Regions from separate parts of the Listeria farberi genome, predicted to be linked through region 1. Evidence: riboswitches for the same ligand, from Rfam matches in the RefSeq annotation. Region 1 holds a riboswitch; each other region holds the start of a gene.

Region 1 (7,846 bases):
GTTTGATAAATGCTACATCGATATCTCCTGAGCTCGTTTTCGCCGTTATGTTATTTGTTACACCTGCGAGTTCAATTGTTCCTGAATCGGATTCAGCTTGTACTTTACCTTTTGTATTTGCATCAATATCTCCAGAACTAGTGGTTAAAACAGCCAAGTCGGTTACAGCACTATTTGTCAGTTCGATGTCACCGGAATCAATAGCAATTTTAAGTTTTTTCGCTTTAACACCAGTAGTATTAACATCCCCTGAACCGCCATTTACCTCTAAATCACCCGTCAAACTAGTAAGCTCAGTCTTTCCAGAGTCTGTTTCAATCGATGTATTTGCTTTAATTTTCGATAAATCTAAATCTCCAGAAGAAGTAGTCATTTGAGCACTATTCGCTTCTAAATTATTCACTTTTAACTCACCAGAATTTGTAGAACTAACAAATTTCTTTACTTTAAAATCGGTAACATCAATATCTCCTGATTGAGATTTTACTTTTAAATCAGCCACTTTTGTATCTTTAGTTAAAAAGACAGTTACTTTTTGCTGCCCATATGCATAGATTTTCCCAAAATTGTTATACCAAACATTTTCTTCTGGAACTGTTATATTGAATGAAGTGCCATCTTCAGAAACTGGTTTTAATTTTTGAATTGCTTTTTTATCCTTTGCAGAATAATTTCCTTTCAGTTCGATATAATTTTTCCCAGTTGTACTTTCTTTCCATTCAATTAGTGCATCTCGCTCGGAAGAAAAGGAAATTGTATTAATATTTTCAGATGACAAGTCCCACTTTTTAGTAAGTGGTTCCCCTTTTTCAATCATAGTACCTGAGTTCATTGTGAATGCTACGCCAATAGCACCAATAATAAATAGCACCAAACCGGCGAAAAATAATTTCTTACTTAAATGATGTTTACGCATTTTTCCCGCCTCCTTTGACTGCATATTTGTGCCACTGGATAATTCCCATAGTTGTTTTACTTGTAAACTTAGTAAGTGCATTCGCTACAAAAAGCAGCATGAGACCAAGTCCTACAAGTCCTATAGACACAAACATTTGATAGAATTCGAAGTCAGCGCCAAATAAAAGTTCTACACCGAATAATACTGGCGAAAGGAGAAACGCACCAACCGTTACCCAAAGTGAAATAACTACCGACCATAACGTAGCCATAATTGGAACAACAAGGCAAATATCCAGGAAGAATAAACCTATGCCAATTAAAACTTGTTTACTAACTGTTCTATTTTCATTTTGATTTTTTCGAGGTACATAATAATAGTCTGTCTCCACTTGTTCCTCGCGGATATCCCTTTCACTTAAAATATCTGCTGCAATTTCTTCAGGTCTTCCGAGGTCAAAGACGATTTGTTCTTCGCTTTTCCCTGCCTCTACACCATTTCTAAAATGCTCTTGGTAATCAGATAATAGTTCTCTCCGCTCTTTTGGATCCAGCAATTCTAGGCGCTGGTTTAATTCATTTAGAAAATCTTGTTTATTCATTTACTGCTTCCCCCTCTGTTAAAAGCTTAGCGACACTATCTGTAAAATTATTCCATTCAGAGATAAGCTCATTCAAGTAAATCTCTCCTTTTACCGTCAGCTGATAATATTTTCTTGATGGACCTTCATTTGATTCTACTAAATAAGTGGAGCAATACTCTTCTTTTACTAATCTTCTAAGTACTGGATAAATGGCTCCTTCTGCAACTTCAATATATTTAGACACTTGATTTGCTAATTCATAACCATAACAATCTTTTTTTTGAATTAAAAACAAACAACAAAGTTCTAACACACCTTTTTTGAATTGCGGGTTAACTTCCATGCTAACTCCTCCATTCTGCTAAATTACCACTAGTAACAAGTAATCACTACTATATATTATTCACTACTGCTATAGTTTATCATACACTAGTGTTCATTGCAAGGTACTGCCTAAAAAAAATAGTATTGTTTTTTCACTTAATAAATGTTAACCTATTTTAGTATTAAGTTTACATTAAGGAGAGATAAGTTTATGCGTGATCAGAAATTGAAATTTTTAGTCGTAGATGCTTTATTCGCAATCATCATTGCTTTACTCGCACAAATTGCTATTCCACTTGGTCCTATTCCTCTTACTGGACAGACATTTGCCATTGGTTTAGCTGCAACAATTCTTGGAGCTCGTCATGGTACGATATCTGTTTTAGTTTATATTGTTCTTGGAGCAGTTGGTATTCCAGTTTTCCAAGGCATGACAGCAGGTATTGGAATTCTTTTTGGTCCTACTGGTGGATTTATTGTCGGATTTATTTTTAATGCACTCCTTACAGGTTGGCTACTTGAAAAAACAAAATTCACTGTTCCATATGCTATCGTCGCTAATATATTAGGTGCTATAGTTACGCTTATTTTCGGAGTTTTATGGCTTAAAGTTAGTACTGGTCTTGACTGGCCAACTGCCTTTTTAACAGGGATGGTACCATTTATTATCCCAGGTATTATTAAAGCGATTTTTGCTGCTCTATTAGGTATTCTCATTCGTGATCGTTTAATTAAGGCAAAACTACTCAGAGCATCATAAGTCCCATTAATACACATTTTGATTCATCTCCTATATAATGATAATGATTAGCACTGAGAAAAGGGGACTCGGTATATGTCATTACTGAATGATGAAAATAGCTTTTACAACACAGATTTACTTGAGTTATTAAAAGATTCAAATGAAGCGGTTCTTCCATATAAAAGAATTCGTTTTAGACGAAATCAGAAAATCTTAACAGAAGGCACAGAAACAACATACTTTTATATTATTGAAGACGGGGTCGTCTCGATGAGTAAAAATACGTGTAAAGAAGATAGCATTATTAGTTTCTTAGGTAAACATGATTCTATCGGTCCGCTTACATTACTTGGAGGAGCTCAATCACCTGCAAACTATACCACTATAAGCGAAGTGAGTGTTTATCAATTTGAACGTAAATATGTTCTGAATAAGCTCTTAAGCTCACCAGAGGTATTCTGGCAAATGAATAACCTTATGCAAAGTATGGTTGCTCCAATATTGGAACGAGAAGCTTATGTGAATTTACCTTCTAGCGAGAAAGTCTTGGCAGGATTAATTGCTTGTGGGGAAAGGTTTGGAAGAATGGAGTCAGATGGTTCTTGCCTAATTCCATACTATTTTACACAAAAAATCTTAGGCAATTACTTAAATTTAGCTCGAGCTTATGTTGCTACCAACTTGCGGAAACTGGAAGAAGATGGTGTGATTGCTTTATCGCCGAAACCTTGGCGTATAACTGACTTCGAGAACCGCAAACAAAATTTAAGCAATACATATAAATAGTTTTAAAGTCGCATATTTTAAAATATGCGACTTTTTCATATTAAAAAAAGAGATAAAATTTAGTATTTAAGTTTGGCAAGGTAATTTCTCGGATTTTTGTAACATTAAGGTAATTTTTTCGTAAAATAAATTTAATATTCTCTTTCACAAAGTTAAATAATATTGTATAATTAATTAGCAACATAAAATAAAAAGGGAATTGGGGATATAGAATGAAAAACATCAAAAAAAAGTTAATCGTAATTTTAGCATTTGGACTAATTTTATCAATTAGCACTCCTGTTTTTGCTACAGAAACCGGAGAACAAAATGAATCGACAACAGAAATAGCTCCACCAACAGAAACAACTACGAAAAATAATTCGGTTGAAGAACAAAAAACTAAAAAAGAACTTTTAAAAGCCAACGCAAATGCAGTAGTAGGAAAAACAAACCTTTCTTTTAAAATTGGAGATACGCCCGCTGCACAAGATTTTGTAACAGTCAATGACGCATCAAATAATCCAACATTTACTTTTAAAAACGGACAACCTGTAACAAATGCTTCTGGAAACTACTCAATAGAAATTCAGGTGACTTTCGATGATAATACTTCTACAGATATAACAGTGAACTACATAGTAAAAGAAGCCGCACCACTTGCAACGCTAAAAACAACAACACCTGTGATTGAATTAGGCTCCAAACCAACACCGAATCAATTCGCAACACCTGCAGCAGGAGCAAAATTAAGCTTTAAATCCGGAGCGCCTTCTACCAAGAAAACTGGTACTTTTACAACAACAATAGTAGCTTCTAAAGATGGAAAAACTATTGAATTAATAGTTACTTACAAAGTTCTAGATCAAGAACCACCAAAGATTAGTGTTAATCCAGACGACTATCCGTTTATTATCAAAGGAGAAACTATAACGCCCTCTACATTTGTAACAGCTACTGATAACTCGGGTAAAGTTACTTTAACTTTTAAACCTGGATATGAACCAACATATTCTCGACTTGGTATGCATGCCTTTGTTGTTATCGCAACAGATCCATCAGGAAATACAACAGAGTTTTATTCTTACTACGTTATCGTTAGTGATAAACCCACACTTAAAGCACCTACTCTTGATTTGAATAGAAGTACACCTTCCATCCTTTACGGAGTTACTATGCCTAACTTAGGTGTAATTGCAGAAGATGAGGACGGAAATTTGATTGGATGGTCTATAGAAGATGAAAAAGGAAACTTCACCATTACATTCGAACCCCCCTTACAACCAGGTGATATATTTGTTTTATATAGCAGTACTGAAGTAGAATACAGTGAAGAAACATACTATATTTATGACCCAGAAACGTTAAAAATTAGAGAACTAAATGAATCACCCTTTGAAGTAAAAACGATAAATACTAAAAATAGTAATACTACAAATAGTAATACTAAGAATAGTAATGTCACACAAAAAATCATACCAAAAACTGGCGATGCGAATCCAAATCCATTCACACTTTTTGGTTTTATCTTAATTAGTAGTTCAGTAATTATTTTACGAAAAAAATAGCACAAAAAAGTGAAACCAGTTTAAAACTGGTTTCACTTTTTATTAATAATTTTTTCCCATAAAGAAAAATGTTGCGATTGCGCCTATACCTTGAACGATGAAGAAAATCGCTACAATAAGTACGATACCAATTGCGGAAACAACTGGATTGAATAGAGCAATGAAGCCAACAATGATACCAATAATACCAATAGTTAATATCCAGCCCCAGCCTTGTACGTTGTTTTGTTTAGCTGTAAATGCGCCTATTGTACGCATAATACCAGCAAACAACACCCACATACCAAATAGCAATACAAGCGTTAAAGTTCCATCAAATTCATTAAATAATAGCAAGAAACCTAATAAGATTGATAAAATTCCGTCAGCTAGCACCCAACCAGAAACATTTTGCGACTTTCTATCTGAAAAATAAGAGATAGTGTGGAAAATACCTGAAATCAGTAGTAAGAATCCGATCATCAATGTTGAGGTTAATAATGAAATACCTGGATGGAATAAAAACCAAATCCCAAGTACAATCATTGCAATCCCTGCTAATAAAACAAGAATTCGTGTAAATGTCTTCATTTTTTTATTTCAACTCCCCTTTATTTGTTCTAATACAACCTCACTTTTAATGAAATATAATTAGTCTTAACTATAATAGCCTAAAAAAACGATTTTAAAACCTTTTTAACGTTAAATATTAACCTAAAAATAGCTTTGTCACAAAAACTCCATACAAAAGCACTATTTTGGGACTTTTAAATACTTAGTTGACAATTTGTTTCATCCAGCGTAATATATAACTTAATTTAATAGTATTTTCTTATCACGAAAGGTGGAGGGACTGGCCCTTTGAAGCCTTAGCAACCGGAATTTATTTTCACGGTGCTAATTCCAGCAGTATATTCTGAAAGATAAGTCGGAAATCCAAGTTTAGGAAACTCTATCCTCTCTGGCGGCTTATATACTGCTAGGGAGGTTTTTTGATAGAAATTACTGATAAATACATATTAAAGAGGAGTGGATTTTATGAGTAATGAGTATAAATTCGAAACAATTCAAGTACACGGCGGGCACACACCAGACGGAGATACACATTCTAGAGCCGTGCCAATCTATCAAACGACATCATATACATTTGATAGTCCGGAACATGCCGCAGCCTTATTTGGTTTACAGGAAACTGGAAATATTTATACACGAATTATGAATCCTACTACAGCTGTATTAGAAGAACGATTAACTTTACTTGAAGGTGGCATTGGTGCGGTTGCAACGGCTTCTGGCATGGCTGCTATTACTTACTCTATTTTAAATATTGCTGGTTCCGGAGATCATATCGTTGCAGCTGCAACACTTTATGGTGGAACACACACTCTTTTCTCGCATACATTTAAAACGTTTGGAATTGACGTTACTTTTGTCGACCCTAACGAACCTGAAAATTTTGAAAAAGCAATTAAAGATAATACGAAAGCTGTCTTTGTTGAAACAATTGGCAATCCTGATATAAATATTGTCGATATCGAAAAAGTAGCAGAAATTGCACATGCATCCGATATTCCACTCATCGTTGATAACACATTCGCGACCGCTTATTTAAATCGCCCGTTTGATTTCGGCGCAGATATTGTCGTTTACTCAGCAACGAAATTTATCGGCGGTCACGGGGTTGCAATTGGTGGCGCGGTCATTGATTCCGGTAAATTTAATTGGACAAATGGTAAGTTTCCAAAGCTAGTTGTACCCGACGACAGTTATAACGGCTTGTCTTATACAAATGATGTTGGCGCAGCGGCTTACATTACTAAACTACGCGTCTCACTCCTTCGTGATACTGGTGCAGCGCTTTCTCCTTTTAATGCATTTCTACTCATTTTAGGGCTAGAAACGCTATCTTTACGTCTTAAACAACATGTAAAAAATGCCAAACAAGTGGCTAATTTCTTAAATGACCACCCTAAAGTAGCTTGGGTGAATTATCCAGGTTTAACAGACAATCAATACCATGAGTTAGCCCAAAAGTATTTACCAAAAGGCCCTGGTTCCATTTTCACATTTGGTGTTAAAGGTGGTTACGCGGCTGGGAAAAAGGTTATCGAATCTGTAGAATTGTTCTCGCATCTAGCCAATGTTGGTGACGCAAAATCGCTTATTATTCATCCAGCATCCACAACTCATCAACAACTAAGTGAAGAACAACAATTAACAGCTGGTGTGAAACCTGAGTCCATTCGTCTTTCTATTGGAATCGAGAATACGGATGATATTATTCAAGACTTAACGAAAGCGCTAGAGCAAATTTAGGAGGAAGTGAAGAGAATTGACCTTACAACAAAAAGAACTATTTCAAAAAAGTCCTCTTCTACTTGAAAACGGAGAAACGTTAAGCCCTGTTTTAGTTGGCTACGAAACATACGGGACCCTTTCTGAATCACGCGATAATTGTATTTTGTTAGAACATGCGCTCACTGGGACAGCTCACGCGGCGAAGCATTTTGAAGATGATGCTCCTGGTTGGTGGGATGATTATATTGGACCAGGGAAAACAATTGATACAGACAAATATTTTCTGGTATGTACGAATGTATTTGGTGGCTGTAGTGGAACGACTGGCCCCTCCTCTATTAATCCAAAAACAGGTGAGCCATTCCGGTTACAATTTCCCGGGTTTTCTATTAAAGACATTATTAAAGTGCAGCGTGAACTTTTGGAACAACTTGGAGTTACGCGGGTTATTTCGGTGATTGGTGGATCAATGGGTGGAATGCAAGCCACAGAATGGGCGATTGATTATGCGGATATAACAGATAGCATTATTAACATCGCTTCCCCACTCGCTGCCGGACCTGATGCGATTGGCTATAACTTAATTATGCGGATGGCGATTCTGAATGATCCCGATTTTAATGGCGGCAACTATATTGGTCAACCTGAGGGCGGACTTGCGACTGCGAGAATGGTTGGAATGATGACTT
Region 2 (7,846 bases), on a different contig from region 1:
GATCATCCATATGGGCATGGAAAAGCAGAGAATATTGCGGGAACTATTGAAACATTACTTATATTTGTAGCGGGCATTTGGATTATTGTTGAATCGGTTAATAAACTTATAAACCCGCACGAAATTCGTTTTCCAGCGCTTGGTATTATGGTAATGCTTTTTGGCGCTATCGTGAATATTATCGTGTCTCGTATTATCAAAAAAGCAGCGGATGAAGCTAATTCTGTTGCGATGAAATCCAATGCATTACATTTATATACAGATGTTTTCACATCACTTGGGATTGCCCTCAGTTTGTTTCTTGTATACATAACAGGGTGGCTTTGGTTAGATCCAGTCATCGCAATTTTAACAGCGTTTTACATCATGTATGAGGCTTACAAATTATTAAAGGAGTCTTTCCCACCATTAATGGACAAACGTTTGTCTGCAGACGAAGAAGAGGCTATTAAGCAAATTATTCTAGCTCATAAAACAAAATTTATTGAATTTCATGATTTTCGCTCAAGACGAGCAGGAGCGGAAGAATATATTGATTTTCATTTAGTCGTATCTTCTTCGATGACGATTGAAAGTGCCCATTCGCTATGTGATGAAATTGAAAGAGAGATTATGAATTTTTATTCTAAAGCAGAAGTTCTTATCCACTTAGAGCCAGAAGAAGAACGAGTTTTCACTAGAATTTAATCCAAGCTCTTTCTATTCGATTTGTTGCTAAAGTGTTACAATAGGTAGAAATAAGGATGGAAAGGACAATGAGTATGACAACTTCTATTTTGATTGCCGATGATGATAAAGAAATTGTAGATTTAGTGAAATTATATTTACAAAATGAAGGTTATACGATTTATCAAGCTTATGATGGCGCGGAAGTATGGCGTTTAGTGCAAGAAAAGCAACCTACATTAGTGATTTTAGATATAATGATGCCGGAAATGAATGGCTTAGAAGTATGCCGTTTAATGAGAAACAATGGTATTTTGACACCGATTTTAATGCTCAGTGCAAAGGCAGAAGATAATGATAAAATTATGGGACTATTAACTGGAGCGGATGATTATATGGTTAAACCATTTAATCCGCTAGAGCTCTCAGTTCGGGTTAAAGCGATTTTAAGACGAATGCAACAAATGAGTCAAGCAGAGCCAATAAGTCAAGATAAAGTCATTATTGGGCCAATTGTAATTGACCGTGGTCTTCATGTAGTAACAGTTGATGGAAAAGAACTTCATTTAACAACTTCAGAATTTGATATTTTATTTTTACTCGCGAATGAACCAGGTCGTGTTTTTAGTTCGGAATATATTTTTGAGAAAATTTGGCAGGAGAAAGCGCTTGGAGCAAGTAAAACAGTCATGGTTCATATTAGCAATTTGCGAGATAAGTTAAGAGATGCTATGGGCGGAGAAAATGTTATTAAGACAATTTGGGGAGTAGGGTACAAAATTGAAATCTAGACTAGAAATGCTGTTTACGAAAATTAGTCATGTGATGAATGTTTGGCAGGCGACTTTTTTTGCAATCGTGTCTTGGATTTTTGCTTTGATTACTGTACAAACTATTTATTTATGGAGTATTTCTATTCGTGATGATTCTTTATTTTTGCGTGAATTGACGCAATCTATGGTCCAATTATTTGGACCGAATAAATATACTCGGATAATGCAGTCATTTTGGATGTTATCGCTGAAATTTTTAATTATCTTTTTGATTGCTTGTTTATTCTTTGCGTTCTTTTATCGCTTGATGCGTCAACGAATATTAAAAAAACAACTACAAACGATTAATTTTGCTTTAAATGACGGAAAGCCCGTTGATACAGAGAGTTTTGTTCCGGAAATTCAAGAACTTGAGCGAAACATTGAAAATATGCGTGAACGACAAAATAAATTAATGAAGCAGGAAGAACAGGCGCAGCAAGCTAGAAATGACTTAATTACAAATGTCTCACATGATTTACGGACTCCTTTAACGTCGATTTTAGGATATTTAAGTTATATTCATGAGGACCGTTATCGTGATGAGATAGAGCTGCGGTATTATACGGAACTTGTATACGGAAAAGCTCGTCATTTGCATAAACTGATTGATGATTTATTTTCTTATACCAGACTTGATAATGTAGAATACCAACTTAAAAAAGATGAGCTAGATATTATTGAACTACTAAGCCAATTAGTTGCTGAATATGATGGTCGTGCAGCTGAACGTAATATGAAGATTGTAGAACATTTTGATGCAAAAAAATTAATTATAAGCGGCGATGGTAACCAAATTATGCGTTTGTTTGAGAATTTATTTTCCAATGCGCTTAGATACGGAGAAGGAAATAAACAAATTGATGTAAGCGCGAAAAAAGAAGATAATATGGCTGTTGTGCGGGTCACTAATTATGGTGAAGAGATTCCAACCGTTGATTTGCCTTATCTATTTGAACGTTTTTACAAAGTAGATAAAAACCGGACAACCACGGGGACGGGGCTAGGGCTTGCAATCGCTAAGTCTATCGTTGAAAAACACGGTGGAATTGTTACCGCAGAGAGCAAACATCGCCAAACAAGTTTTATCGTCAAATTGCCTCTCATTTAATCTTTAAAAATTCTTAAATGTTTCTTTCCTTGTGATTTATGTTCTTTCAGTAGAATATAAATCACGGAGGAGAGAAAAATGAAAAAACATATTGTTTTAATTGTTGTTGCTTGTATCACGGTCATTGCGGTATTTATGTACATAATTCAAGTCAATAGTAGCGAACTTAAATACCAAAATAGAGCTCAAATTAAAATAGCCTCTCAGTTAGCTAGCCACGGATATCTGGGAGAAAATAGTATTAATAATAAATTAAATTACAAATAAATTCGTATAAATAAAAAAGTTATTGACAAAGTGTACCGGAAAAGGTAATATGAAAAAACAAGAAACGTCACTATAGTCACAAATGAAGTGATATAATAATATGTAGAAATCTTATCCAGAGTGGTGGAGGGAAATGCCCTATGAAGCCCAGCAACCTAAACAATAATTCATTATGTGTTTAAGGTGCTAAGTCATGCAGAACAACTAATTGTTCTGAAAGATGAGAAGGAAGTTAGCCCATTTGAAAAAATGCTGCCTTTCTGCTCATTAGCAGGAAGGCTTTTTTGTATATCAGAATGTAGAAAAGGTGATAGAGATGATTACATTACAGAACGTCGTAAAAGAATATACGTCCAGAAATAACAAAGTTCTCGCAGTCGACCATGTCGATTTAGAAATTGAACAAGGTGAGATTTTTGGAGTAGTTGGTTATTCAGGTGCTGGTAAAAGTACGCTAATCCGAATGTTCAATGGATTAGAACTACCAACGGAAGGATCTGTTGAAGTAGATAATCTACTAATTAGCCAAATTCGCGGTGGGAAATTAAGAAAAGCGCGCCAACAAATCGGTATGATTTTCCAACATTTTAATTTATTATGGTCAAGAACCGTTGCAGAAAATATTGCATTTCCGTTAGAAATTGCTGGAGTACGTGGTGAAAAAAGACGTTTCCGAGTCAATGAACTAATCCGGCTTGTTGGTTTAGAAGGAAAAGAAAACGCCTATCCCGCTGAACTAAGCGGCGGACAAAAGCAACGCGTCGGTATCGCAAGAGCGCTCGCCAATAATCCTAAAGTATTGCTTTGTGATGAAGCTACATCCGCACTAGATCCACAAACAACCGATGAAGTTTTAGAATTACTATTAGATATAAATAAACGTCTCAACCTAACTATCATCGTTATCACCCACGAAATGCATGTTATCCGGAAAATTTGTAATCGCGTGGCAGTCATGGAAAACGGGAAAGTTGCTGAACTCGGTGACGTACTAGATGTTTTCCGTCATCCTAAAGAAAAAGTAACGCAGCGCTTCGTTCGCCAAGTAACTGATTCAGACGAAACAGAAGAACTAATCCATCTATTACTCGATAATTACGCAGAAGGTAAAATCGTTAAACTACTCTTCATGAGTGAAAATGCAACTCAGCCTGTGATCTCTCAAGTAGCAAAAGAAAATGATGTAATGCTAAATGTTCTTCACGGGAACTTAACTCAAACGCAAAACGGTGCGTACGGAACATTATATGTCCAAGTTTTAGGCACGGAAGAAGCGATAGATGCTAGTCTAACACAGCTCCGTCAACTTAAAGTAGAAACGGAAGTGTTAGAACGATGACGAAATTACAAGAATTATTCCCAAATGTTGATTTTCAAATGATGTGGGTGGCCACACAAGAAACGCTATATATGACACTTACTTCATTATTTGCAGTTTTTTTACTAGGAATCGTGCTAGGGTTATTACTATTTTTAACCAATAATAAAAAACATGCCGGATCGCGCATTTTATACTGGATAACAGCAATCCTCGTTAATGTATTCCGTTCCATTCCTTTTATTATTTTAATCGTGTTACTTTTACCGATGACAAAATCGTTAGTCGGAACTGTAATTGGACCAAAAGCAGCACTTCCAGCTTTAATTATCTCAGCAGCTCCGTTTTATGGTCGAATGGTAGAAATTGCTTTTCGTGAAGTGGACAAAGGTGTTATTGAAGCCGCTAAATCAATGGGCGCGAACATGTTTACCATTATTGGTAAAGTGCTCATCCCAGAAGCCCTACCAGCGATTATTTCTGGTATTACAGTGACAGCCATTTCTCTCGTTGGATTCACAGCGATGGCCGGTGTTATTGGTGCAGGAGGGCTTGGAAATACAGCTTATCTTGAAGGATTCCAACGTGGGCAACCTGATGTAACGGTCCTTGCGACAATTATTATCTTAATTATTGTCTTTATTTTCCAGTTTATCGGCGATTTCCTAACAAAACGAACCGATAAACGCTAACCAAAGTATATGAAGCAATTTATATAAAAAAACGCGGAATCCCCGCAAAAAAGGAGAGAATTTCATGAAAAAGGTTCTTGGTTTAATTTTCACATTAAGTTTAGTTTTAGTACTTACAGCTTGCGGTGGCTCCTCAGATAAAGCATCATCTGATAAAGACGATAACAAATTGGTAGTGGGTGCTTCTAATACACCTCATGCGCAAATTTTAGAACAAGCAAAACCGATTTTGAAAGATAAAGGGATTGACTTGAAAATTGTTAAATATACAGACTACGTTATGCCTAACAAAGCCCTAGAAGAAGGCGATTTAGATGCTAACTACTTCCAACATAAACCATATCTTGAATTAGAAGAAAAAGAAAAAGGTTACAAATTTGCTGATGTTGGCGCAATTCACATCGAACCAATGGGCATTTATTCTAAAAAAGTAAAAGATATTAAAGATTTAAAAGACGGCGCGCAAGTCTTACTTTCTAATTCAAAATCTGACTGGCCGCGTGTGATTGGTATTTTTGTAGATAATGGACTTTTAACGCTTAAAGACGGTGTGAAAGCACAAGATGCAACCTTTGACGACATTAAAGACAATCCGAAAAACTTGAAATTCAAATATGATTTTGACCCTGCTTACTTAATGACTGCATATAATAATGAAGAAGGCGATGTTGTCGCTATTAACTCAAACTTTGTTGTAGACCAAGGTTTAAATCCTTCTAAAGATGCTATTGCAATCGAAAGCAAAGATTCTCCGTATGCTAATATCGTTGTAACTACGGACAAGAAAAAAGATGACAAAAACATTAAAGAACTAGTTAAAGTTTTACATTCAAAAGAAATTCAAGATTACATTACGAAAGAATGGGACGGAGCAGTTGTTCCAGTCGATAAGTAAACAAAAAATCCTTTTACCGATTTGGTATAAGGATTTTTTTTAATTAGCACTACTTAAATATAGTTTCAGTCCATCAGAAATGGCTTTATCAAGTTCTTTTTTAGAAACAATGTCTTTACCTTCTGGCATTGGAGGAACTTTTTCGTAATCAAGCATATCCACAGTTGTCGTTAAGCTGATTAAATCTTTTGTTTTGCTATCTTCAAAGTTCGTAGTAATAATAGCTTTACTAAAACCTTTTTTGTTATCTGGTGTAAGCGTTAGTTTGAAATCTAACGTTTGATTTTTATCAGAAGTAAGGTTTTTTAGTGAAGAACGAACACTGTCTTGACCGGCGTTCCATTTTTTTTGAGCTTCTTTTTGTGTACTGCCATCAATTTCTGAAAGAAGTGTTACGATATTTCCGTCATCATTAAGTGCTGTAAAGACGTTATTTACTAAATCCTTGATTTCATCTTTAGATAGCTTTAGGACGATATCTCCATTATCTTTAGCGGTGAAATGTTTGTCATCTAAGTTATTCAAATAACTATAAATTGCGATACCACTTGCTTCTTCAATTTTTTTCAATTCTTCTGCTTGACGATCAACGGTTTCTGAATCAATTGTTTGATTGGAGAAGTTTTGAAATGTCTCAAAAACGTTGAGATACTTAGATTCTAAGTCTTTATTTTGTGCAAGTACTTTGTTAAAAATCTGAGCGGCTGAATCGGATAGTAAGTTTGAAATACTATCGGATGCGTCATAAATATCAGAAACTGGAATATAGGCTTTTCCGTCCTCACTATTTTGGAGTGCATGTAAGGTTAAATCAAGTGGATTTTTTCCTTTCCAGTGAAGCGAATAAGCACTATAAGAAGAGGAAGAATCACTATCTACAGAAATTTTATATTGAATGTTAGATTTTTTAAGTTGATTTAAGTCAGTATCAGAGCCAAGTTTTTTAATGTAGTTATCAGATAAGTTATTTACTTGGAAGGTGACGTTCGTTGTAAATTGTTTATTTTCAGTTGCTTTCTTTAAAGTAGAGGTGAAGTCGGACTTAGGGGAGCTACACCCAGATAATGTGGCTAAAAGCAATACAAAGATGGTCAGAGCCATTATTGCTTTCTTCATATTTTAAATTCTCCTTCAATAAATAATCATTTATTACAAATAAGTTATTATGTTGCAAATTTGTTACGTTACAACAATACCATATCTAAATAAGATATACAATCCTTTTTTGTAGTAAAAAAGGACCTTTCTTCTATTGATATAAAGCGTTCTTTCTTTTATGTAATAGATTCTCAAATAAAATGGGAATAGTGATAATACTTGAAAACTGGCAAAAAACAGCTATTAATAGTAGAATGAAGGGGAGAATGCGAAGAGTGCTGGTTTTTATAGTTGTAATCAGATTAGAATTATACTAAACTAGGATTATGCAAATTTTACACTAGGGAGGACTTTTTTTATGGCAACTTTAAAGATTCAAGATTTACATGTTGAAATAGAAGGAAAAGAAATTTTGAAGGGCGTTAACCTTGAAATTTCAACTGGCGAAATCCATGCAATCATGGGACCAAATGGAACAGGTAAGTCTACGTTATCCTCAGCTATTATGGGGCACCCGAAATATGAAGTAACCCAAGGAACAATCACGCTTGATGGAGAAGATGTACTCGAAATGGAAGTAGACGAACGCGCTCGTGCTGGTCTTTTCTTAGCGATGCAATACCCAAGCGAAATTAGTGGTGTTACAAATGCTGAATTCATTCGTGCAGCCATCAACAGCCGACGCGAAGAAGGCGATGAAATCCCAGTAATGCAATTTATCCGCAAACTAGATGCAAAAATGGATATTTTAGATATGGACGAAGAAATGGCGGAACGTTATTTAAATGAAGGATTTTCAGGTGGAGAGAAAAAACGTAATGAAATTCTGCAATTATTAATGATTGAGCCAAAATTAGCGATTTTAGATGAAATTGACTCCGGTCTTGATATCGACGCGCTTAAAGTTGTCTCTAAAGGTGTAAATGAAATGCGCGGCGAAGGTTTTGGCTGCTTAATCATTACCCACTACCAACGTTTACTTAACTA
Region 3 (7,846 bases), 250 kb from region 1:
AACTGTTTTTGAATTGGGTTTCAAAATCGTATTCTTTCATCTTAGCATAAGCGGTATACGTACTCTTAGCATTTTCAATAGCTAAATTAAGTTGTTTCTTTTTCCCACCTTTTTGTGGGAATATAGAAGCCTTGCGGAGTGGCTCTCTCAAGATAATTTTATCGAGTTTTTCAGCTATTAGCAACTCTTTTGGTTGGATGTTATTTGGATCATCGTAAAATTGATTGATAAAGTGAGCTAAATCTTCTTGAAGTGAATTTTCGATTGGAAAAACATGCCACTTACTTCCATTGATTGCGCCATTTCGAACAAAAAAAACGAAGATACTTAAATAATTATCTTGTTCATAGCAGCCGATAATATCACGATTTTTTAGTCCAGGGAAAATAATATGTTGTTTTTCGATCGTTTCATTAATTGCATGAATTTTATCTCGTAATTCGGCAGCTCTTTCGAATTCTAATTTTTCGGTGGCTGCTTCCATGTCTTTAGTGAGTTTCCCCTTCACGCCCTTAACATCGCCTTCAAGAAAACGACTGATTTTTTGAATTTGTTTTTTATATACAGCAGGGTCAATTTCCGCTTGGCAAGGCCCTAAGCAAAGTCCTAAATGATAGTACAAACAGGGACGCCCTGGTCTCCCATCACACCTACAAAGTGGGAATAATTTTTCAATAAGCTCTACTGTTTGCCTTGCTGAAAAACGGCCTGGATATGGACCGAAGTAGTGTGCGCCATCTTGTTTCACTTCAAAAACAACTTCGATATGCGGGTTTTTCTCATTCGTGATTTTAATATAGGGATAACTCGTTCCTTCTTTTAACTGGATATTGAAAGGCGGTTGATATTTTTGAATTAAAATCATTTCGAGAAGTAGCGCCTCTTTTTCGGAAGTAGTGATAATAAGTTCTAAGTCACGAATTTGCCTTACAAGCCTTGCCGTTTTACCGATTTGTTTACTATGAAAATAAGACTTTACACGGTTTTTTAAACATTTAGATTTGCCGATATAAAGTATTTCGTTATTTTCGTCTCTATAAATATAGCAACCTGGTGATTCAGGTAATAAGGTTAATTTGGTTTTTAATTTGTCATCCAAAGGGCTTCCCCTCCTTCTAGAACATCTATTCTATTCCTACTTGCTGTTTTTGTAAAGACGAAAAAAGAACTAGCTTAGGCCAGTTCTTCTTATTCGTTATTTTCCCCAAACGTCTTCTGCGATTTTGACGACGTAACGTAATTTGTTCCATTGTGCTTCTTCGCTTAAAATATTACCTTCTTCTGTAGAGGCGAATCCGCACTGTGGGCTGAGGCGTAATTGGTTTAGCGGCACAACCTCACTCGCCTCTCTAATTCGTTCTTTGATTGCCGTTTCGTCTTCTAAATCCCCCGTTTTAGAGGTGATTAAGCCAAGAACAATTTTCAAATCCGGGCGCGCTACATATTTTAGTGGTGAAAAATCTCCAGAACGTTCATTATCATATTCTAAAAAGAAACCATCGATATTTAGTTTACCAAATAACGTTTCTGCCACTGGCCCATAACCGCCTTCTGCTATCCATGTAGAGCGAAAATTCCCGCGACAAATGTGCATCGTAATAACCATATCTGCTGGTTTATATTTAATAGATTCATTGATGAGCGTTTTATACGTTTCTTGCAGCGTATCGGGGTCGAAACCTCGCTCACGTACGACTTCGCGCTGTTCATCAGAGCATAAATAGCTCCACGACGTATCATCTAATTGTAAATAACGACAACCGGCATCATAAAAGGCTTGAATCGCTTTTTGATAAGCCACCGCTAAGTCAGCTACAAATTTATCAGCATCGTCTATATATGGCTGATACTCCATGTCCCCACGATAATGAAGCATCGCCGGACTTGGAATCGTTTGTTTTGCTACATGATTTTCACCAACTACCTCTTTTAGGAAAATAAAATCTTCTATAAATGGATGTGTCGTGAAATCAATTGGACCAGTGATTTTCACCGAATGCGATTTTGTTTGGACTTTGCTAAATTGAATACCTCCCGCTGCATTGTACCCTTCTACTCCATCCAAATTCTCTAAGAAATCAAAATGCCACCAAGCGCGGCGGAATTCGCCATCAGTAATTGCTTTTAAACCCACTTCTTTTTGTTTTTCAACAATATACTTAATTTCTGCGTTTTCAATATCACGTAATTCTTGAGTTGTAATTTCGCCGCTTTGGAATTTCTCGCGTGCCTCTTTAATTGCCTTTGTCCGTAAAATACTTCCAACATGATCTGCGTAAAATGGTGCCACTTGATTCATTTTCTTCGCCTCAATTCTAGTTATTTTTATGTACAAAAAAACTTTCCCCAAAAAGACAGCTTTTAAGGGAAAGAGTGATTTACCTGTTTCGCGTGCCTTATCTGTCAGTGATACTGCTGGATTTGGCACCGTGAAAAGTCCGGTTGCCAAGGCTTCACTGGGCCAGAACCCTCCACCTTTCTTGATAAGTTACTATGTAATTGGTTCTTATTATATCGTTTACTTCTCGTAATTGTCAAATTTATTTCTGAATATTTATGCTTCTGCGATAACTTCGATTTCAATGTCAGCATCAAGCGGTAATTTCGCTACTTGGAAAGCACTTCTAGCTGGGAAATCGCTGGAAAAGAAAGTAGCGTATACTTCATTCACAGCTGTAAAATTATTTAGGTCTTTGAAAAAAACAGTTGCTTTAATGATTTTATCTAGTCCAGAACCAGCTTCTTTTAGTACAGCTGCTAAATTTTTAAAAGCTTGCTCGGCTTGTTTTGTTGCGCCTTCTGCTAATTCTCCGGTTGTTGGGTTAATACCAAGTTGACCTGATGTGAAAATAAGTCCATTCACTTTTACAGCTTGTGAATATGGTCCAAGTGCTTTTGGGGCTGATGAAGTTTGAATAATTTCTTTTACCATTTTATCCCTGCTTTCTTTTGTGGTATGCTTTTATTCTAATAAATAAAGTTAGATTTAGCAATAAAGGGGGATTTCTGGATGATTTTAACGATATATTTAATCGCGATAACGCTTATTTCTTTTCTATTATTCGCTGTTGATAAAAGGAAGGCAATTAAACACGCTTACCGGATACCTGAATCTGTACTGCTTTTCACCGCTTTTCTTGGTGGGGCATTCGGTAGTTGGATGTCAATGCAGTTGTTTCACCATAAAACGCAAAAGCCGAAATTCCGAATTTTAGTGCCACTTGCGATGGTTTGGACTATTGGCATAGTGGTTTGGTGGTTATACTAAATTAACAAGCTAAGTTTGTCCATTTTTTAGCTTTTATAATTTTCAAATTCCCAGTAGAAATAGTTTTGCAGTGCTTGACATGAATCATCCCAATTCTCTTTTGAACACTTTTCTAAAATGATTTCTATCTTTTTTAAAAGTAAATCATAGCTATAATGTTCCATTACTATTAATTTTCGTTTTTCTTTTGGAACATGCTGCAATTTATTTATTGCTCCGGGAGTTACAACTAAAACATAAAAATAATTTCCGCCTTTTTTAACATCATTTGTTCCAATAAACATATCAACAACTAAATAAATTTCTTCTTGGGGACTAGGCTGCCATTCTTTAAGAGGTAAATCAAGTTCTGTAGAATGGATTTCTTGTAATAGAACGAGTTCTAATCTATTTTGTTTTTTCATTTGCTCCACCTTTCTTAAACAATGTCTGAAATTAAATGTATCTAATAACAAAAATACCGACCAGTTTTCTCTGGTCGGTATTGGTTTACCTTTTATTTTTACTATCTTGTATTAATTGTTTCTTCATAAATTAATACTTTTTCTTTCTCCCTCTCATCACCAACAAGAGCATGCTTAGAACAAGTAAGCTCAAGCCTGTCCAGATTACCCAAGTGTTTGTTTGGTCACCTGTTTTTGGTAATGGTTTTGCTTCTTCATATGTTGCTGTATGCTGTGTTCCATTTATAATTTTTATCCTAGTCTTTCCTTCTTTTACGCTAGGTTTGGTAGGTTCTTCTTGATTTACACTTAATGGTTTTACTTCTATCGTTGCAATTGCAGCAAGTTGTTTTTTGCCAGCATCTTTTGTCCCTTCATTTGGATCATAGGAATAAACCACTTGATAAGTGCCTGCTTTTGTTACATCTACCTTACCTTTTACTTGCACTTTAGAGAAAGGAATTTCTACGCCATCACGATTTGTTGCACTTACAAAATTTGCTTTGGCTTCCCATTTTTCACCTTGTGGAAGAACGCTATCTTTTACAGTGATTTGTGCTTGATTTTTTAACACTTTGATATGTGCTATTTTTTCCACTCCATCGTAACTATATCTTACCTCATAAGTGCCAGCTTCTCTACTGTCTACGTTTCCGGTTACAGTCAAATCTTTAAAGGAAATTCTGTCGCCTTTTTTATCTGTAGCACTATCGAAATTATCCGCTGCTTTCCATGTATCTCCTGCATAAATTGTACTATCATGCACTTCAATACTCGTTTTTCTTGGTTCTACTGTAACATGAATGGTTGTCGAAACTCCAGCATAACTGTAGGTAACTTGATAAACACCTGGTGTTTTTAAGTCCACAGTTGGCATTTCTGTGACAGTGATTTCATTCCAAGCTACCATATTTCCATCTTTATCTAAAGCTTTGTCAAAGTTGTCTTTAGGATTCCAACTATCCCCTACATAAATTACTGAATCATGTGCATGGACATTAGTTAGAATGTCTTTCACTTGGATATTGATTGTTGTCTTAACCCCATCATACACGTATGTTACAGGATATGTTCCTGCTTTAGTTGTATCAACGGTTCCTTCTACTACGATATCGGCGAATGTAACTGAATTGCCGTCTTTATCAAGCGCACTATCAAAGTTATCTTCAGCCTTCCACGTATCTCCGACATAAAGCTTTGAATTATGCGCGTTCACTGCGGTTAATTTAGCTTTTACAGTTAAAGTAATTTTTTTCGATACTTTGCCATACTTGTAAGTGACTTCATAAGCACCTGCTTTTGTCGTATCTACAGTTGGTTTTTCTGTGACTGTAACGTCTTTTAGGTCAACCGCATTGCCTTCTTTATCAAAAGCACTATCGAAGTTATCTTTGGCACTCCACACATCTCCTACATAAATAGTAGAGTCATGAGCACTGATACCTGATTTATTTTCTTTTACTGTGACTGTAACAGTTTTCGCGAAGCCGTCATAGCTATAAGTGATTGGATAGCTACCTGCTTCATTTGTGTTCACATTTCCTGCCACCGTTACCTCAGTAAAAGCAACGGGATTGCCATCTTTATCTAGCGCACTATCGAAATTGTCTCCCGCATTCCATGTGTCACCTGTATAAATTGTGGAATCATGCGCGTTCACAGCTGTTTGTTTAGCTTTGACAGTAACTTGAATAGTCGAGGAAACTCCATTATAGGTGTATGTCACCGGATAGACTCCAGCTACTTCGGTATTCACGCTTCCTGTAATTGTTACATCGCTAAACGCTACATTAGTGTCACCTTCTTTATTTGACGCACTATCAAAGTTGTCTTCCGCTTCCCATGTGTCTCCTACATAAATAGTAGAATCATGTGCGTTCACTGCGGTTAAATCTTTTGCTACAGTTACTTGAATAGTGACTGAAACCGTTTTGCTATCTTTTGTTATCGTGTAAGTTAATGGATACACGCCACCTTGATTAGAACCATTTTTTATGGCATCTAATTGTGTTTGGTTTACTTGAACTTGGTCTAAACGATTTTCTGCGCTTGAGTTAACGCCGTCTTTTACTTCTTCAAAAGCGGCTGTTTTCGCAAGAGTTAGGGCCTGTGCTTCCGTTAAACTAGTAGCTTCCTTGTACTCCACCGAAAAATCAGTTGCTCCCATGGTATAACCATCCTGTTGAACAGTCGTTCCGGCTTTTGAAGTAACATATACTGGGGCTGTAGAGCTTTGTTCTGTACCAAAAATATCTTGGATGGTAATCGTTAAATCTGTTACATCAATCGTTTTGTCTTTTGTGGAAATACCTACTACAGCCGCTGAACCATCCGCTAATGTTTGTACTGTTGCCACATTGGTATCTGCAACAGTCCATTTATACCCATCTGTTGCTGCTTTAATATTTTTAAAGAAGCTTGGTTCGATAGTATCTTCGGCAGCTTGTCCTGTAGTAGCGGGGACTTTCGGTAAAGTAATTTCTAAACTATTTCCCACCTGTACTTGTTTTTCATTTAAATTAACTTTTAAATCTTGCGTAGGGTCATAAGCGTAATAACCTGCATTAATGTGCTGAGATTTTGGTTGTGTTGGATCGATTTGCTTCACCCAGCCTCTATCTGCTCCGCTATAAGGTGCATCACTATCCAGTGAGATGTCTTTACCAATATTTTTTAGTGTATATTGGTAGCCAGCTTTGTCTGGGAATTTCACTGCATAATTACCATAACCAACACCATCATTGTAATCAAATGTATAATTTCCTGCACTGTCTGTTGTAGCAGTCACATTTTCACCGTTTACTTTGGCCGGTTCGTATATGGATGTGGTTTCATTCCATTTGTAAAGTTCTATAGTTTCATTCGCTAAAGGTTCATCACCTTTGTCTTTTTCATACAAACCATTAACATCTTTATCTTGAAATAACCTTCCGGAAACTTCGCCGATAACTAACTCAGCACCTACTTTTGTTCCAGATAGCGAACCAGAGAATGTATTAGTTGTTACACGATAGTAAGGATTATAAACATCTCTTTCACTAATCTTATTGCCTTCTGTTGCTGAATTGAATGTTTCATCTACTTTAAGTGGTACTTTGAAGGTTTGTGTTTCGCCTGCATTAATTTGTGTTTTCACTTTGATTCGAACCATATTTACTTTTTCATAGTCAGCAACAGTATCTGAATAAATACTTTCCGCATCATAATTATTTTCAGTAGCTTCTGTTGTGTAGCTCACTTCAAACTGATTTTGTTGTTCTGCTGTAATGGCTAAGGCGCTATTCAGTTTCATATCCCACTTAAAGGCTTCACTTTGGAATTTATCTCCAAAGTCTTGACCAGTTTTTGGAATGGGAATGAACAGCTCAAAAGTGCTTGCTTCCGCATTCGAAGCATTAGTGATTTGTACTGTATAATCGGCATCTGTTCCTGGTGTAAAGTAGGAAACCGTGTTATCATCGCCTTCCACATAAGCTGCTTTAGCGCCTTCTCCAGCCACGCTTAAGAAAGTTTCTACAGTGACTGTATCTTGTTTTGGAATACTTAAAGTACTACTGTTGACAGAAAGTAATTTTTCATTGTCCCTGCCATTTTGGTTCACATCTAGGCCCGTATCTAAAAAAGTATTATTCGCAATTGCCGAAGTAACATCCGATCCTCCCCATGCGATAACCTGTTGCGCATCCATATTAATGCTTTTATCTAAAGTAACATCAAATGTAGTGTTATAACTGAGATGTAAATATTTTTGCTTATATGGATAATTAAGGAAATTTCCAACAGAAACATCTTTTGTTTTTAACACATATACTTTTTCACCATTTTTAGCTGTTTTTTCTTCTATAGAAAAATCAACATCTTTTCCATCTTGATCGGTTAATTTAATGCTGGATGGTTGAACTTTTGTACCTGTTAGCTCACGTAAATATACTTCTGGATTATTCAGCGCTGTTCTTGTTCCATAAGGATAATCATGTAACAATAATGTCGCTTTTGTATTGATAGTTTCTCCTGCGCTTGCTACTTTAGTTAATTTCCCTGTTTTATCAAAGAAAGCTGCGGTGCCATTTGCTGCAGTAGTAATAGAGTTACTCACTTTATATGTGGAAGTGCTAGAAACTTTCGTATTAGCTTC
Region 4 (7,846 bases), on a different contig from region 1:
TAGGGAAGTGTTGGAAGGTGTCCCTGTGTTAGATGTATTTGGTGTAGAGGTTGTTGGGTCTTCGGTAGTTGTAGTTCCGCCAGTATTTCCGGAGCCATTACCGTTATCTGTGCCACTATTTCCATCTGTTTCGCCGTTATTTCCGTTGCCATTGTCCGTTCCACCATTACCGTTTCCATTATCTGGAGGGGTAGTTGAAGCTGCTTCTTGAACAGTTGCTTGGAAAGTGGTGCTGTAGCCGTTTGTGTCAGTGATTGTTGTTGTTACTTGGTCACCCTTTTTGAGGTTTAAAGAAGTAACATCTACGGAAAACTTACCGTTTGCGTCAGCTGTTGCGTTAGGTCCGGCAGCGAGTGCCATTTTTGCATTAGCAGTTGCTTTTTGAACGGAGACAGTTGCGCCAGGCAAAGTAGTTCCAGTTAGATTTTTATCTTTTTCAGCTAATTTATTGATTTTTGTTGCATCTTTGATTGCTTTGATAGCTGCGTCTTCGGTTTCTTTGTCGATTTCAGCTTGGGATTTGTAGACTTTACGACCTTCTTTTTGAGCTGTAATGACTTTTCCAGCAGCTTTTTGGTCTTTGATGTAGTTGATGAATGTTTCAGTGTCTGGGTCGATTGCAGTTACTAGGTTTGCTTTTTTAAAGGCTGAGAATCCATCGCCACCGCCAAATAGGAAGTCATTGATTACGACTTTGTATTTTTGGTCAGCTTTTAAAGGAGTTCCATCTTCTGTTGTAACACTTGCCACTTTATACGCGTGATCTAAATCATCTGTATCAGTGAAAGTATATTTTAATCCAGAAATTTGTAGGAAATAAGTTTGGTTGCTTAAATATTGTTGGTTTAGAGCTTCCAAAATATCAGCGCCAGTCATTTCCACTACTTGCAAAATGTTACCAAATGGTTGAACAGCTTGAGCCGCACCCCATGTGATTTCGTTTTGGCCATTTGCAAGACGAGTAGTAAGATCAGAACGGATTCCGCCATTGTTAGTCATAGCAAAATCGACATCGGCGCCGGCTTTATTTGCCATGTAACGTTGTGCATCCGTAATCATGTTACCGAGCTCGGATTCTTTATCATCAATTGCTTTGTTATCTGGATTTGTATCACGAGAAATAACGTCTTTATTTGCTAGTCCGATAGTTTCGTTGATAACACCTTCAATGCGGCTTTTCGCATCTTCGGTTACAGTGGTAATATCGGCATTTGGTGTGACGCTTCTCGTGTTGTATGTAATTTTAGCGTCAGGTGGTGTAACGAAATCGCCGGTTGTTTTATCAAGTTCGCCAGTTACATCTGAAAAAGCTTTACCATTGTTGTAACTTTGAACAATACGAGTTTTTCCAACTAATCCGTTTGTGTATTGGTGATTGTGCCCTGCAAGGACTAAATCGACCGAGTTATTTGGGTCTAATTCATTTGCTTTGGTAATCATATTAGCAGCTTCCCCGGCTACATCTTGTTTTGTTCCAGTGTTTGGGTTTCCGGTGGAAAGTGCTGGAACGTGGGATAAAACAACGATTGCGTTAACGCCTTGATTTCTTAGTTCAGCAGAGTATTTAACGATTGTTTCTGCTTCATCAAGGAAATCGTAGTCTTTAATATGATTTGCAAGAACTAAATTAGGAATTTCTGTTGTAACGATACCGATGAAGCCAACTTTGACACCATCAATTTCTTTTACATAATATGGTAAAAAGCCTTCTGCGACTGTGTTTGTTCCTTTGTTGACCACGTTAGCTGCGACGATTTTCATGTCACTTTTAACGCGTGGATAAGCTTCTACGATTGGTCCGAATTTGTTTGTAGAAACTCCGTCCAAAATTCGTTTGTATTCAGGTAATCCTTCATCAAACTCATGGTTACCTAATGTGCCGACTTCGAAATTCATTTTTTGGAGAACTTTCATCGTTGGCTCGTCTTGAAGTAAACCTGATACTGCTGGACTTGCGCCGACCATGTCGCCTGCTTGAACACGGATAGCATTGTCAGTTGTTGCTCCAGGATTTGCCTGTAAAAATGAGTTAGTGGCATTATCCAAATTGGTAGCTAAGTAATCTGCTCCGCCAATTGGTGAGCCCGATGCATCTTTAGAGGCTGTTTCAAGCGCTCCGTGGAAATCGTTTATTCCCAAAATCTGGATAGGAACTGTATCTGCTGCTGCTTGTGCTGTTGTCCCGGTGAATGGTGCTGTAAGTCCGATTGTGAGCCCTGCTACGAGTAAAACATGTGTAGTTTTCTTGAAAAATTTGTTCACTTTCACACTCTCCCTTTTTTCGCCAGTGGCAATTTGTAAGCGCTAACTCATGGGTGTCTAGCTATAATTGTAGCAAAGAGGAATCACCCTAGCAATAGGAAATATGGATTTTGTGTAAATGTAGTGATAATATTTGGCTATATTTTCATTTCGACGGAAAAAAGGGTAAACTAGAGAAAAAGGAGGGTTAAGATGGATATCTCGAGTACGGAAATATGGGATGCGATTAGGAGAAATAGTTACTTGCTGTATTATCAACCAAAAGTAGACGCGAAAACAAATAAAATTATCGGTTTTGAAGGTTTGATTCGACTAAAAACTGCGACGACTATTCTAGCTCCAATTGATTTCTTTGATGATATTGTCCTTTTAAATGCAACGCGGGAAATGCAAGATTTTGTCGCTGAAACAGCGATAAAACAAATTAACCAGTTAGGTGGACGCTTTTCAATTTCGATTAATATTCCGGCGCATTATGTAGCGAGCAGTACGTATATGACTTTTTTACATGATTATGTGAAAGAAAATTTAAAGTATCCGGAATGCCTAGAAATAGAGATTATCGAACGGGGTGAAATAACGGAACTTGCTATCGCGGATAAAAACTTACGAAAAATAAAAAACCTTGGTGTCAAAGTGAGTATGGATGATTTTGGAAAAGGTTATAGTTCGCTTGCGTATTTGCGCAGCTTGCCGATTGATATTGTGAAAACAGATATGTCATTTATCGCGCTTTTAAAAACAGATCGAAAACAGCAAATTATTATTCGCGCGATCGTCAATTTGTGCCATGATTTAGGCGGAAAAGTGGTTACAGAAGGTGTGGAAGATATGGAACAAGTGGAAAAATTAAAGGAAATGAAAGTAGACTATTTTCAAGGTTATTATTTTAGTCGACCATTACCGATGGAAGATATTAAAGAAAAATATTCTTTTGTGTAGAAGAGTATATAAATAAAAAATTGGTTGGTGTGAGAATGGTAATTTACCAAATTCACACCAACCAATTTTATTTGATTAAATTGTTTGAAGCATCTTTTACAACAACGTCATGTGCGCCGCCTTCTACGATAGAAGTAGAAGATACAAGGGTGATTTTTGCTTTTTGCTGTAATTCTGGGATATTAAGCGCACCGCAATTACACATGGTAGAACGGACTTTACTAAGGCTGATTGCGACATTGTCTTTCAATGATCCAGCGTAAGGAACATAAGAATCTACGCCTTCTTCAAAAGATAATTTCTTGTCGCCGCCAAGGTCATAACGTTGCCAGTTACGCGCGCGGTTAGCCCCTTCGCCCCAATATTCTTTCATATATGTGCCGTTTAAATTCACTTTATTAGTAGGGCTTTCGTCAAAACGGGAGAAGTAACGACCAAGCATGATGAAGTCAGCTCCCATTGCGAGTGCTAGCGTCATATGGTAGTCATAAACAATTCCGCCATCAGAACAAATCGGGATGTAAACACCTGTTTCTTCAAAATATTCATCGCGGGCTTTAGCAACATCAATTAGCGCAGTTGCCTGTCCGCGACCAATGCCTTTTTGTTCGCGCGTAATACAGATTGAACCACCACCCACACCAACTTTGACAAAATCTGCGCCAGCATCAGCAAGATAACGGAAACCATCACGATCAACGACATTTCCTGCACCAATTTTAACCGTATCCCCGTATTTACCGCGAACGTAGTCAAGTGTGCGTTTTTGCCACTCGGAGTAACCTTCAGAGGAATCAATACACAGAATATCTGCTCCTGCTTCTACTAATGCGGGAACGCGTTCTTCGTAGTCGCGCGTATTAATACCAGCCCCAACAACGTAACGTTTCGAGGAATCAAGCAGTTCTAATTTATTTTCTTTATTAGAGTCATAGTCTTTACGAAACACCATGTGAACCAAGTGTTCGTTATCGTCTACAAGTGGCAGGGCATTTAATTTGTTGTCCCAAATAATGTTGTTAGCTTCTTTTAAAGTGGTCGATTTTTTAGCAGTAACTAGTTTTTCAAAAGGCGTCATGAAATCTGCTACTTTTTCATCAGGACTCATGCGCGTTACGCGGTAGTCGCGACTTGTCACGATACCTAGTAATTTACCGTGCGCTGTGCCATCTTCTGTAACTGCAACTGTGGAATGACCAGTTTTTTCTTTTAAATCAAGAATATCTTGGAGGGTTTTATCTGGGCTAATATTAGAATCACTAATAACGAATCCAGCCTTATGATTTTTCACGCGGGAAACCATGGCTGCTTCACTTTCGATGGACTGGGAGCCGAAGATGAATGATACGCCACCTTCTGTAGCAAGAGCAATACCCATATTATCGTCAGAAACAGCTTGCATAATTGCGGAAACAAGCGGAATGTTCATTGTGATTGCAGATTCTTCACCCTTTTTAAACTTTACGATTGGTGTTTTTAAGCTAACATTAGTTGGAACACATTCAGCGGATGAGTAGCCTGGAACAAGTAAAAATTCACTAAATGTGCGGGACGGTTCTTCAAAATAAAATGCCATTATTTCCACTCCTTCTTCTATTTTTAAATGAATTTATAAAATATCTTTATTATTTCAATATCTGGTTAGAAAGTCAATGATTGGAAGTGCTTTTTCATAACGTTTTCTTTTAATAGATGAGTGGAATATAATAATGATAGGTAAACTTTCGCGAAGGAGGTAATCAGATGGATGAAGAAACATTATTAGAACAAGGCTATCGTAAGTATCGCGGGGCGGACATAGATATTTATTTTAATACAAATGTTTGCGCGCATTCAGGTAATTGTGTAAAGGGTAATGCAGAACTTTTTAATTTAGATAGAAAGCCTTGGATTGTGCCAGATAATGTATCAAAAGAAGAGGCAAAGCGTGTGATTCATACTTGCCCTAGTGGAGCGCTTCAATATATAGAGAAATAGGAGGATATCAAATGCAATATAAAAATGGTGAAAATAGAATTTATGCGGTAAATGATGAAGGAGTAGAAGTTGGCGAAGTGACTTTTGTTCCAACTGGGGAAGATATGTTTATTATTGACCACACAGGTGTAGATGATGCTGCACGTGGCCAAGGGATAGCGCAAGAACTTGTGAAACATGCTGTCGAAAAAGCGAAAATAGAAGGAAAGAAAATTATTCCGCTTTGCCCGTTTGCTAAAGCTGAGTTTTCCAAGAAGCCAGAATATCAAGTAGTACAAGCTTCAAAATAAGAAGAGTAGACTAGGTTTTATTCCTAGTCTATTTTTATGAATTAATTTTTAAAAATCCAGTTTTCTCTTCTTGACATCTGGTTCTTTTCAGTGTATCTTTAATTCACAGTAAACTTATAGGAATAATAGTATTACGTTTTCTTATCAAGAGTGGTGGAGGGAATCGGCCCAGTGAAACCCGGCAGCGGAGCGCAAGTTCTATGCTAATTCCGATCAGAAGTAATATTCTGGCAGATAAGTAGTAGCTTTTAATGAGGCGCTTCGATTCTGACCAAAAAACAGAAGAAGCGTTATTTTTTAGCGCTTAAAGAGGGGAGTTTTTGTTAGATGAAGAAATTTTTATTAGTAGCGGTTATCTCGGTTTTTGCCTTGGTGTTAACGGCTTGCGGTGGTTCTGGCGCTAGTTCAGACAAAGCAAACGGTTCAGGCAAAGCGAAAGACGGCGGCTCTCTAATTATCGGCGTTACAGGAGATCCAGAAGTTATCAATCCTAACTATGCTTCTGACCGAGTAACATTAACGATTCAACAAGCTGTATACGCACCGCTATTTTGGGAAGTTGACGGGAAACCGGCACTTGCAAAAAGCTTAGATATTTCAGATGACAACTTAACTTACACTGTGAAACTAAAAGATGGTTTAACTTGGCATGACGGTAAGCCTTTAACTGCAGACGATGTAGTATTTACTGTAAATTCTATTTTAGACACAAAACAAAACAGCCCGAACCGCGGCAACTTTGTTTTTGATGATAAACCTGTAAAAGTAGAAGCAGTAGACGACACAACGGTGAAATTCACTTTACCAACTGTTGCTCCAGCCTTTGAAAATACAATTAAAACGTTCTTCCCAATTCCAAAACACATTTTTGAAGGGGTAGAAAACATCGAGAAAAGTGATAAAAACAAAAATCCAATCGGCTCAGGTCCGTACAAATTTGTTGAATACAAAACGGGCGAATATGTTTCCCTAGAACGATTCAACGACTACTTTGACGGTAAACCAAAATTGGATAAAGTTACTTTCCGTATCACAAAAGATCAAAACGCAGCTAATTTAGCCTTGCAAAATGGCGAAATTAACTTAAAATCCATTCAACCTTCCGATAGAAAAAAAGTAGAAAAAGCGAGCGCGGTAAACATTATCACTTACCCGGAAAATCGCTTAAGCTATGCGACATTCAACGAAAACCAACCAGCGCTTAAATCAAAAGAACTTCGCCAAGCCCTTTCTTATGCGCTTGACCGTGAAGAAATCATTGATGCAGCATACGGTTCAGATGAATACGCAAAACCAGCTTCCTCGTTCCTAACAGAAAATACGAAATACTTCACGGATAAAGTAGAAACATACGACCAAGACATTGCCAAAGCGAAAAAATTAGTAAAAGAAAGTGGTTTTGATACAAGTCAAAAACTAACTGTTTACTATTTAAACAACAGTAAATCACAAGAAAGTATCGCGCTTTACCTGCAACAACAATACAAAGAAATCGGCGTGACACTTGACTTGAAACCAACAGATCCAAATGCACTAAGCAACATCACACTTGACCGCAAAAACGCAGACTACTCTATCGCACTAAATGGCTATATCATGGGGAACGATCCTGATGCATATAAATCTCTATTTAAAAGCGATGAGCCATACAACTACGCTAACTATCACAACAAAGATCTGGATGCACTTTGGGAAAAAGGTGCTGTAACTGCGGACGATAAAGAACGTCAAGAAATCTATGAAAAAATCCAAAACACCATTGCTGATGATGCTGTAATTTATCCAATTTCTTATGATAATGCAGTGCTAGCTCTTGATAGCCGTTACGGTGGCCAAAAAGCTGCAACACCACAACCAGTAACAATGTTCCGTGATCTTTCTAAACTATATTTAACGGAATAATAATTAAAAATCATTCGTAAAAAATCTGGCCTGCCATGCTTGTTTTTGGCAGGTTCAGGTTTTTACTTGTCATTTTTAGTGTTTTAGATAGGAGATAAATTATGCTAAAAACAATCATAAAACGCGTATTGCAAATTATTCCGATGCTATTTATTATCTCGATTATTTCGTTTGCACTTATAAAATTAGCGCCCGGGGATCCCGTGAACTCTTTTGTTACGCCTGATATGAATCCTGACGATGTAGAGCGGATTAGACAGAGCTTAGGGCTGGATCAACCGATTTATGTACAATATTTTATTTGGCTTGGAAACTTGTTGCAAGGGAATCTTGGTTATTCGATTGTGAACAGCCAACCAGTTTTGCAACAAATTTTAGAGAGAATTCCGGCGACACTTGGTTTGGTGGGAACTTCGCTTGTTCTGACGCTATTATTATCGATTCCACTTGGTTTAGTTGCGGCGAATTATGAA

The links. A riboswitch is a leader RNA that binds a small molecule or an ion and turns the genes downstream of it on or off. The one in region 1 is predicted to bind S-adenosylmethionine.
Region 2: another riboswitch for S-adenosylmethionine. It lies ahead of HCB38_RS12960 (methionine ABC transporter ATP-binding protein); the one in region 1 lies ahead of HCB38_RS01955 (O-acetylhomoserine aminocarboxypropyltransferase/cysteine synthase family protein).
Region 3: another riboswitch for S-adenosylmethionine. It lies ahead of HCB38_RS03145 (5-methyltetrahydropteroyltriglutamate--homocysteine S-methyltransferase); the one in region 1 lies ahead of HCB38_RS01955 (O-acetylhomoserine aminocarboxypropyltransferase/cysteine synthase family protein).
Region 4: another riboswitch for S-adenosylmethionine. It lies ahead of HCB38_RS10505 (ABC transporter substrate-binding protein); the one in region 1 lies ahead of HCB38_RS01955 (O-acetylhomoserine aminocarboxypropyltransferase/cysteine synthase family protein).

The regions. Positions count from the first base shown of each region.
Region 1 covers NZ_JAARZL010000001.1:401,912-409,757, reverse strand. The annotation lists gene HCB38_RS01990 (DUF4097 family beta strand repeat-containing protein) at 1-916, opposite strand, end outside; gene HCB38_RS01985 (HAAS signaling domain-containing protein) at 909-1,499, opposite strand; gene HCB38_RS01980 (PadR family transcriptional regulator) at 1,492-1,824, opposite strand; gene HCB38_RS01975 (biotin transporter BioY) at 2,017-2,565, shown strand; gene HCB38_RS01970 (Crp/Fnr family transcriptional regulator) at 2,641-3,333, shown strand; gene HCB38_RS01965 (LPXTG cell wall anchor domain-containing protein) at 3,546-4,880, shown strand; gene HCB38_RS01960 (HdeD family acid-resistance protein) at 4,923-5,450, opposite strand; SAM riboswitch class I at 5,689-5,789, shown strand; gene HCB38_RS01955 (O-acetylhomoserine aminocarboxypropyltransferase/cysteine synthase family protein) at 5,898-7,175, shown strand; gene metX (homoserine O-acetyltransferase MetX) at 7,192-7,846, shown strand, end outside.
Region 2 covers NZ_JAARZL010000005.1:160,701-168,546, forward strand. The annotation lists gene HCB38_RS12940 (cation diffusion facilitator family transporter) at 1-687, shown strand, start outside; gene cesR (response regulator CesR) at 762-1,457, shown strand; gene HCB38_RS12950 (sensor histidine kinase) at 1,447-2,589, shown strand; gene HCB38_RS12955 (hypothetical protein) at 2,668-2,856, shown strand; SAM riboswitch class I at 2,965-3,083, shown strand; gene HCB38_RS12960 (methionine ABC transporter ATP-binding protein) at 3,173-4,195, shown strand; gene HCB38_RS12965 (methionine ABC transporter permease) at 4,192-4,866, shown strand; gene HCB38_RS12970 (MetQ/NlpA family ABC transporter substrate-binding protein) at 4,931-5,761, shown strand; gene HCB38_RS12975 (Lmo2079 family surface lipoprotein) at 5,801-6,877, opposite strand; gene sufC (Fe-S cluster assembly ATPase SufC) at 7,218-7,846, shown strand, end outside.
Region 3 covers NZ_JAARZL010000001.1:648,429-656,274, reverse strand. The annotation lists gene uvrC (excinuclease ABC subunit UvrC) at 1-1,099, opposite strand, end outside; gene HCB38_RS03145 (5-methyltetrahydropteroyltriglutamate--homocysteine S-methyltransferase) at 1,196-2,299, opposite strand; SAM riboswitch class I at 2,394-2,490, opposite strand; gene HCB38_RS03140 (RidA family protein) at 2,555-2,932, opposite strand; gene HCB38_RS03135 (DUF1294 domain-containing protein) at 3,011-3,268, shown strand; gene HCB38_RS03130 (Imm8 family immunity protein) at 3,295-3,672, opposite strand; gene lcp (putative cellulose-binding protein LCP) at 3,803-7,846, opposite strand, start outside.
Region 4 covers NZ_JAARZL010000003.1:234,248-242,093, forward strand. The annotation lists gene HCB38_RS10480 (bifunctional metallophosphatase/5'-nucleotidase) at 1-2,268, opposite strand, end outside; gene HCB38_RS10485 (EAL domain-containing protein) at 2,455-3,204, shown strand; gene HCB38_RS10490 (IMP dehydrogenase) at 3,272-4,780, opposite strand; gene HCB38_RS10495 ((4Fe-4S)-binding protein) at 4,948-5,181, shown strand; gene HCB38_RS10500 (GNAT family N-acetyltransferase) at 5,193-5,471, shown strand; SAM riboswitch class I at 5,610-5,712, shown strand; gene HCB38_RS10505 (ABC transporter substrate-binding protein) at 5,799-7,373, shown strand; gene HCB38_RS10510 (ABC transporter permease) at 7,475-7,846, shown strand, end outside.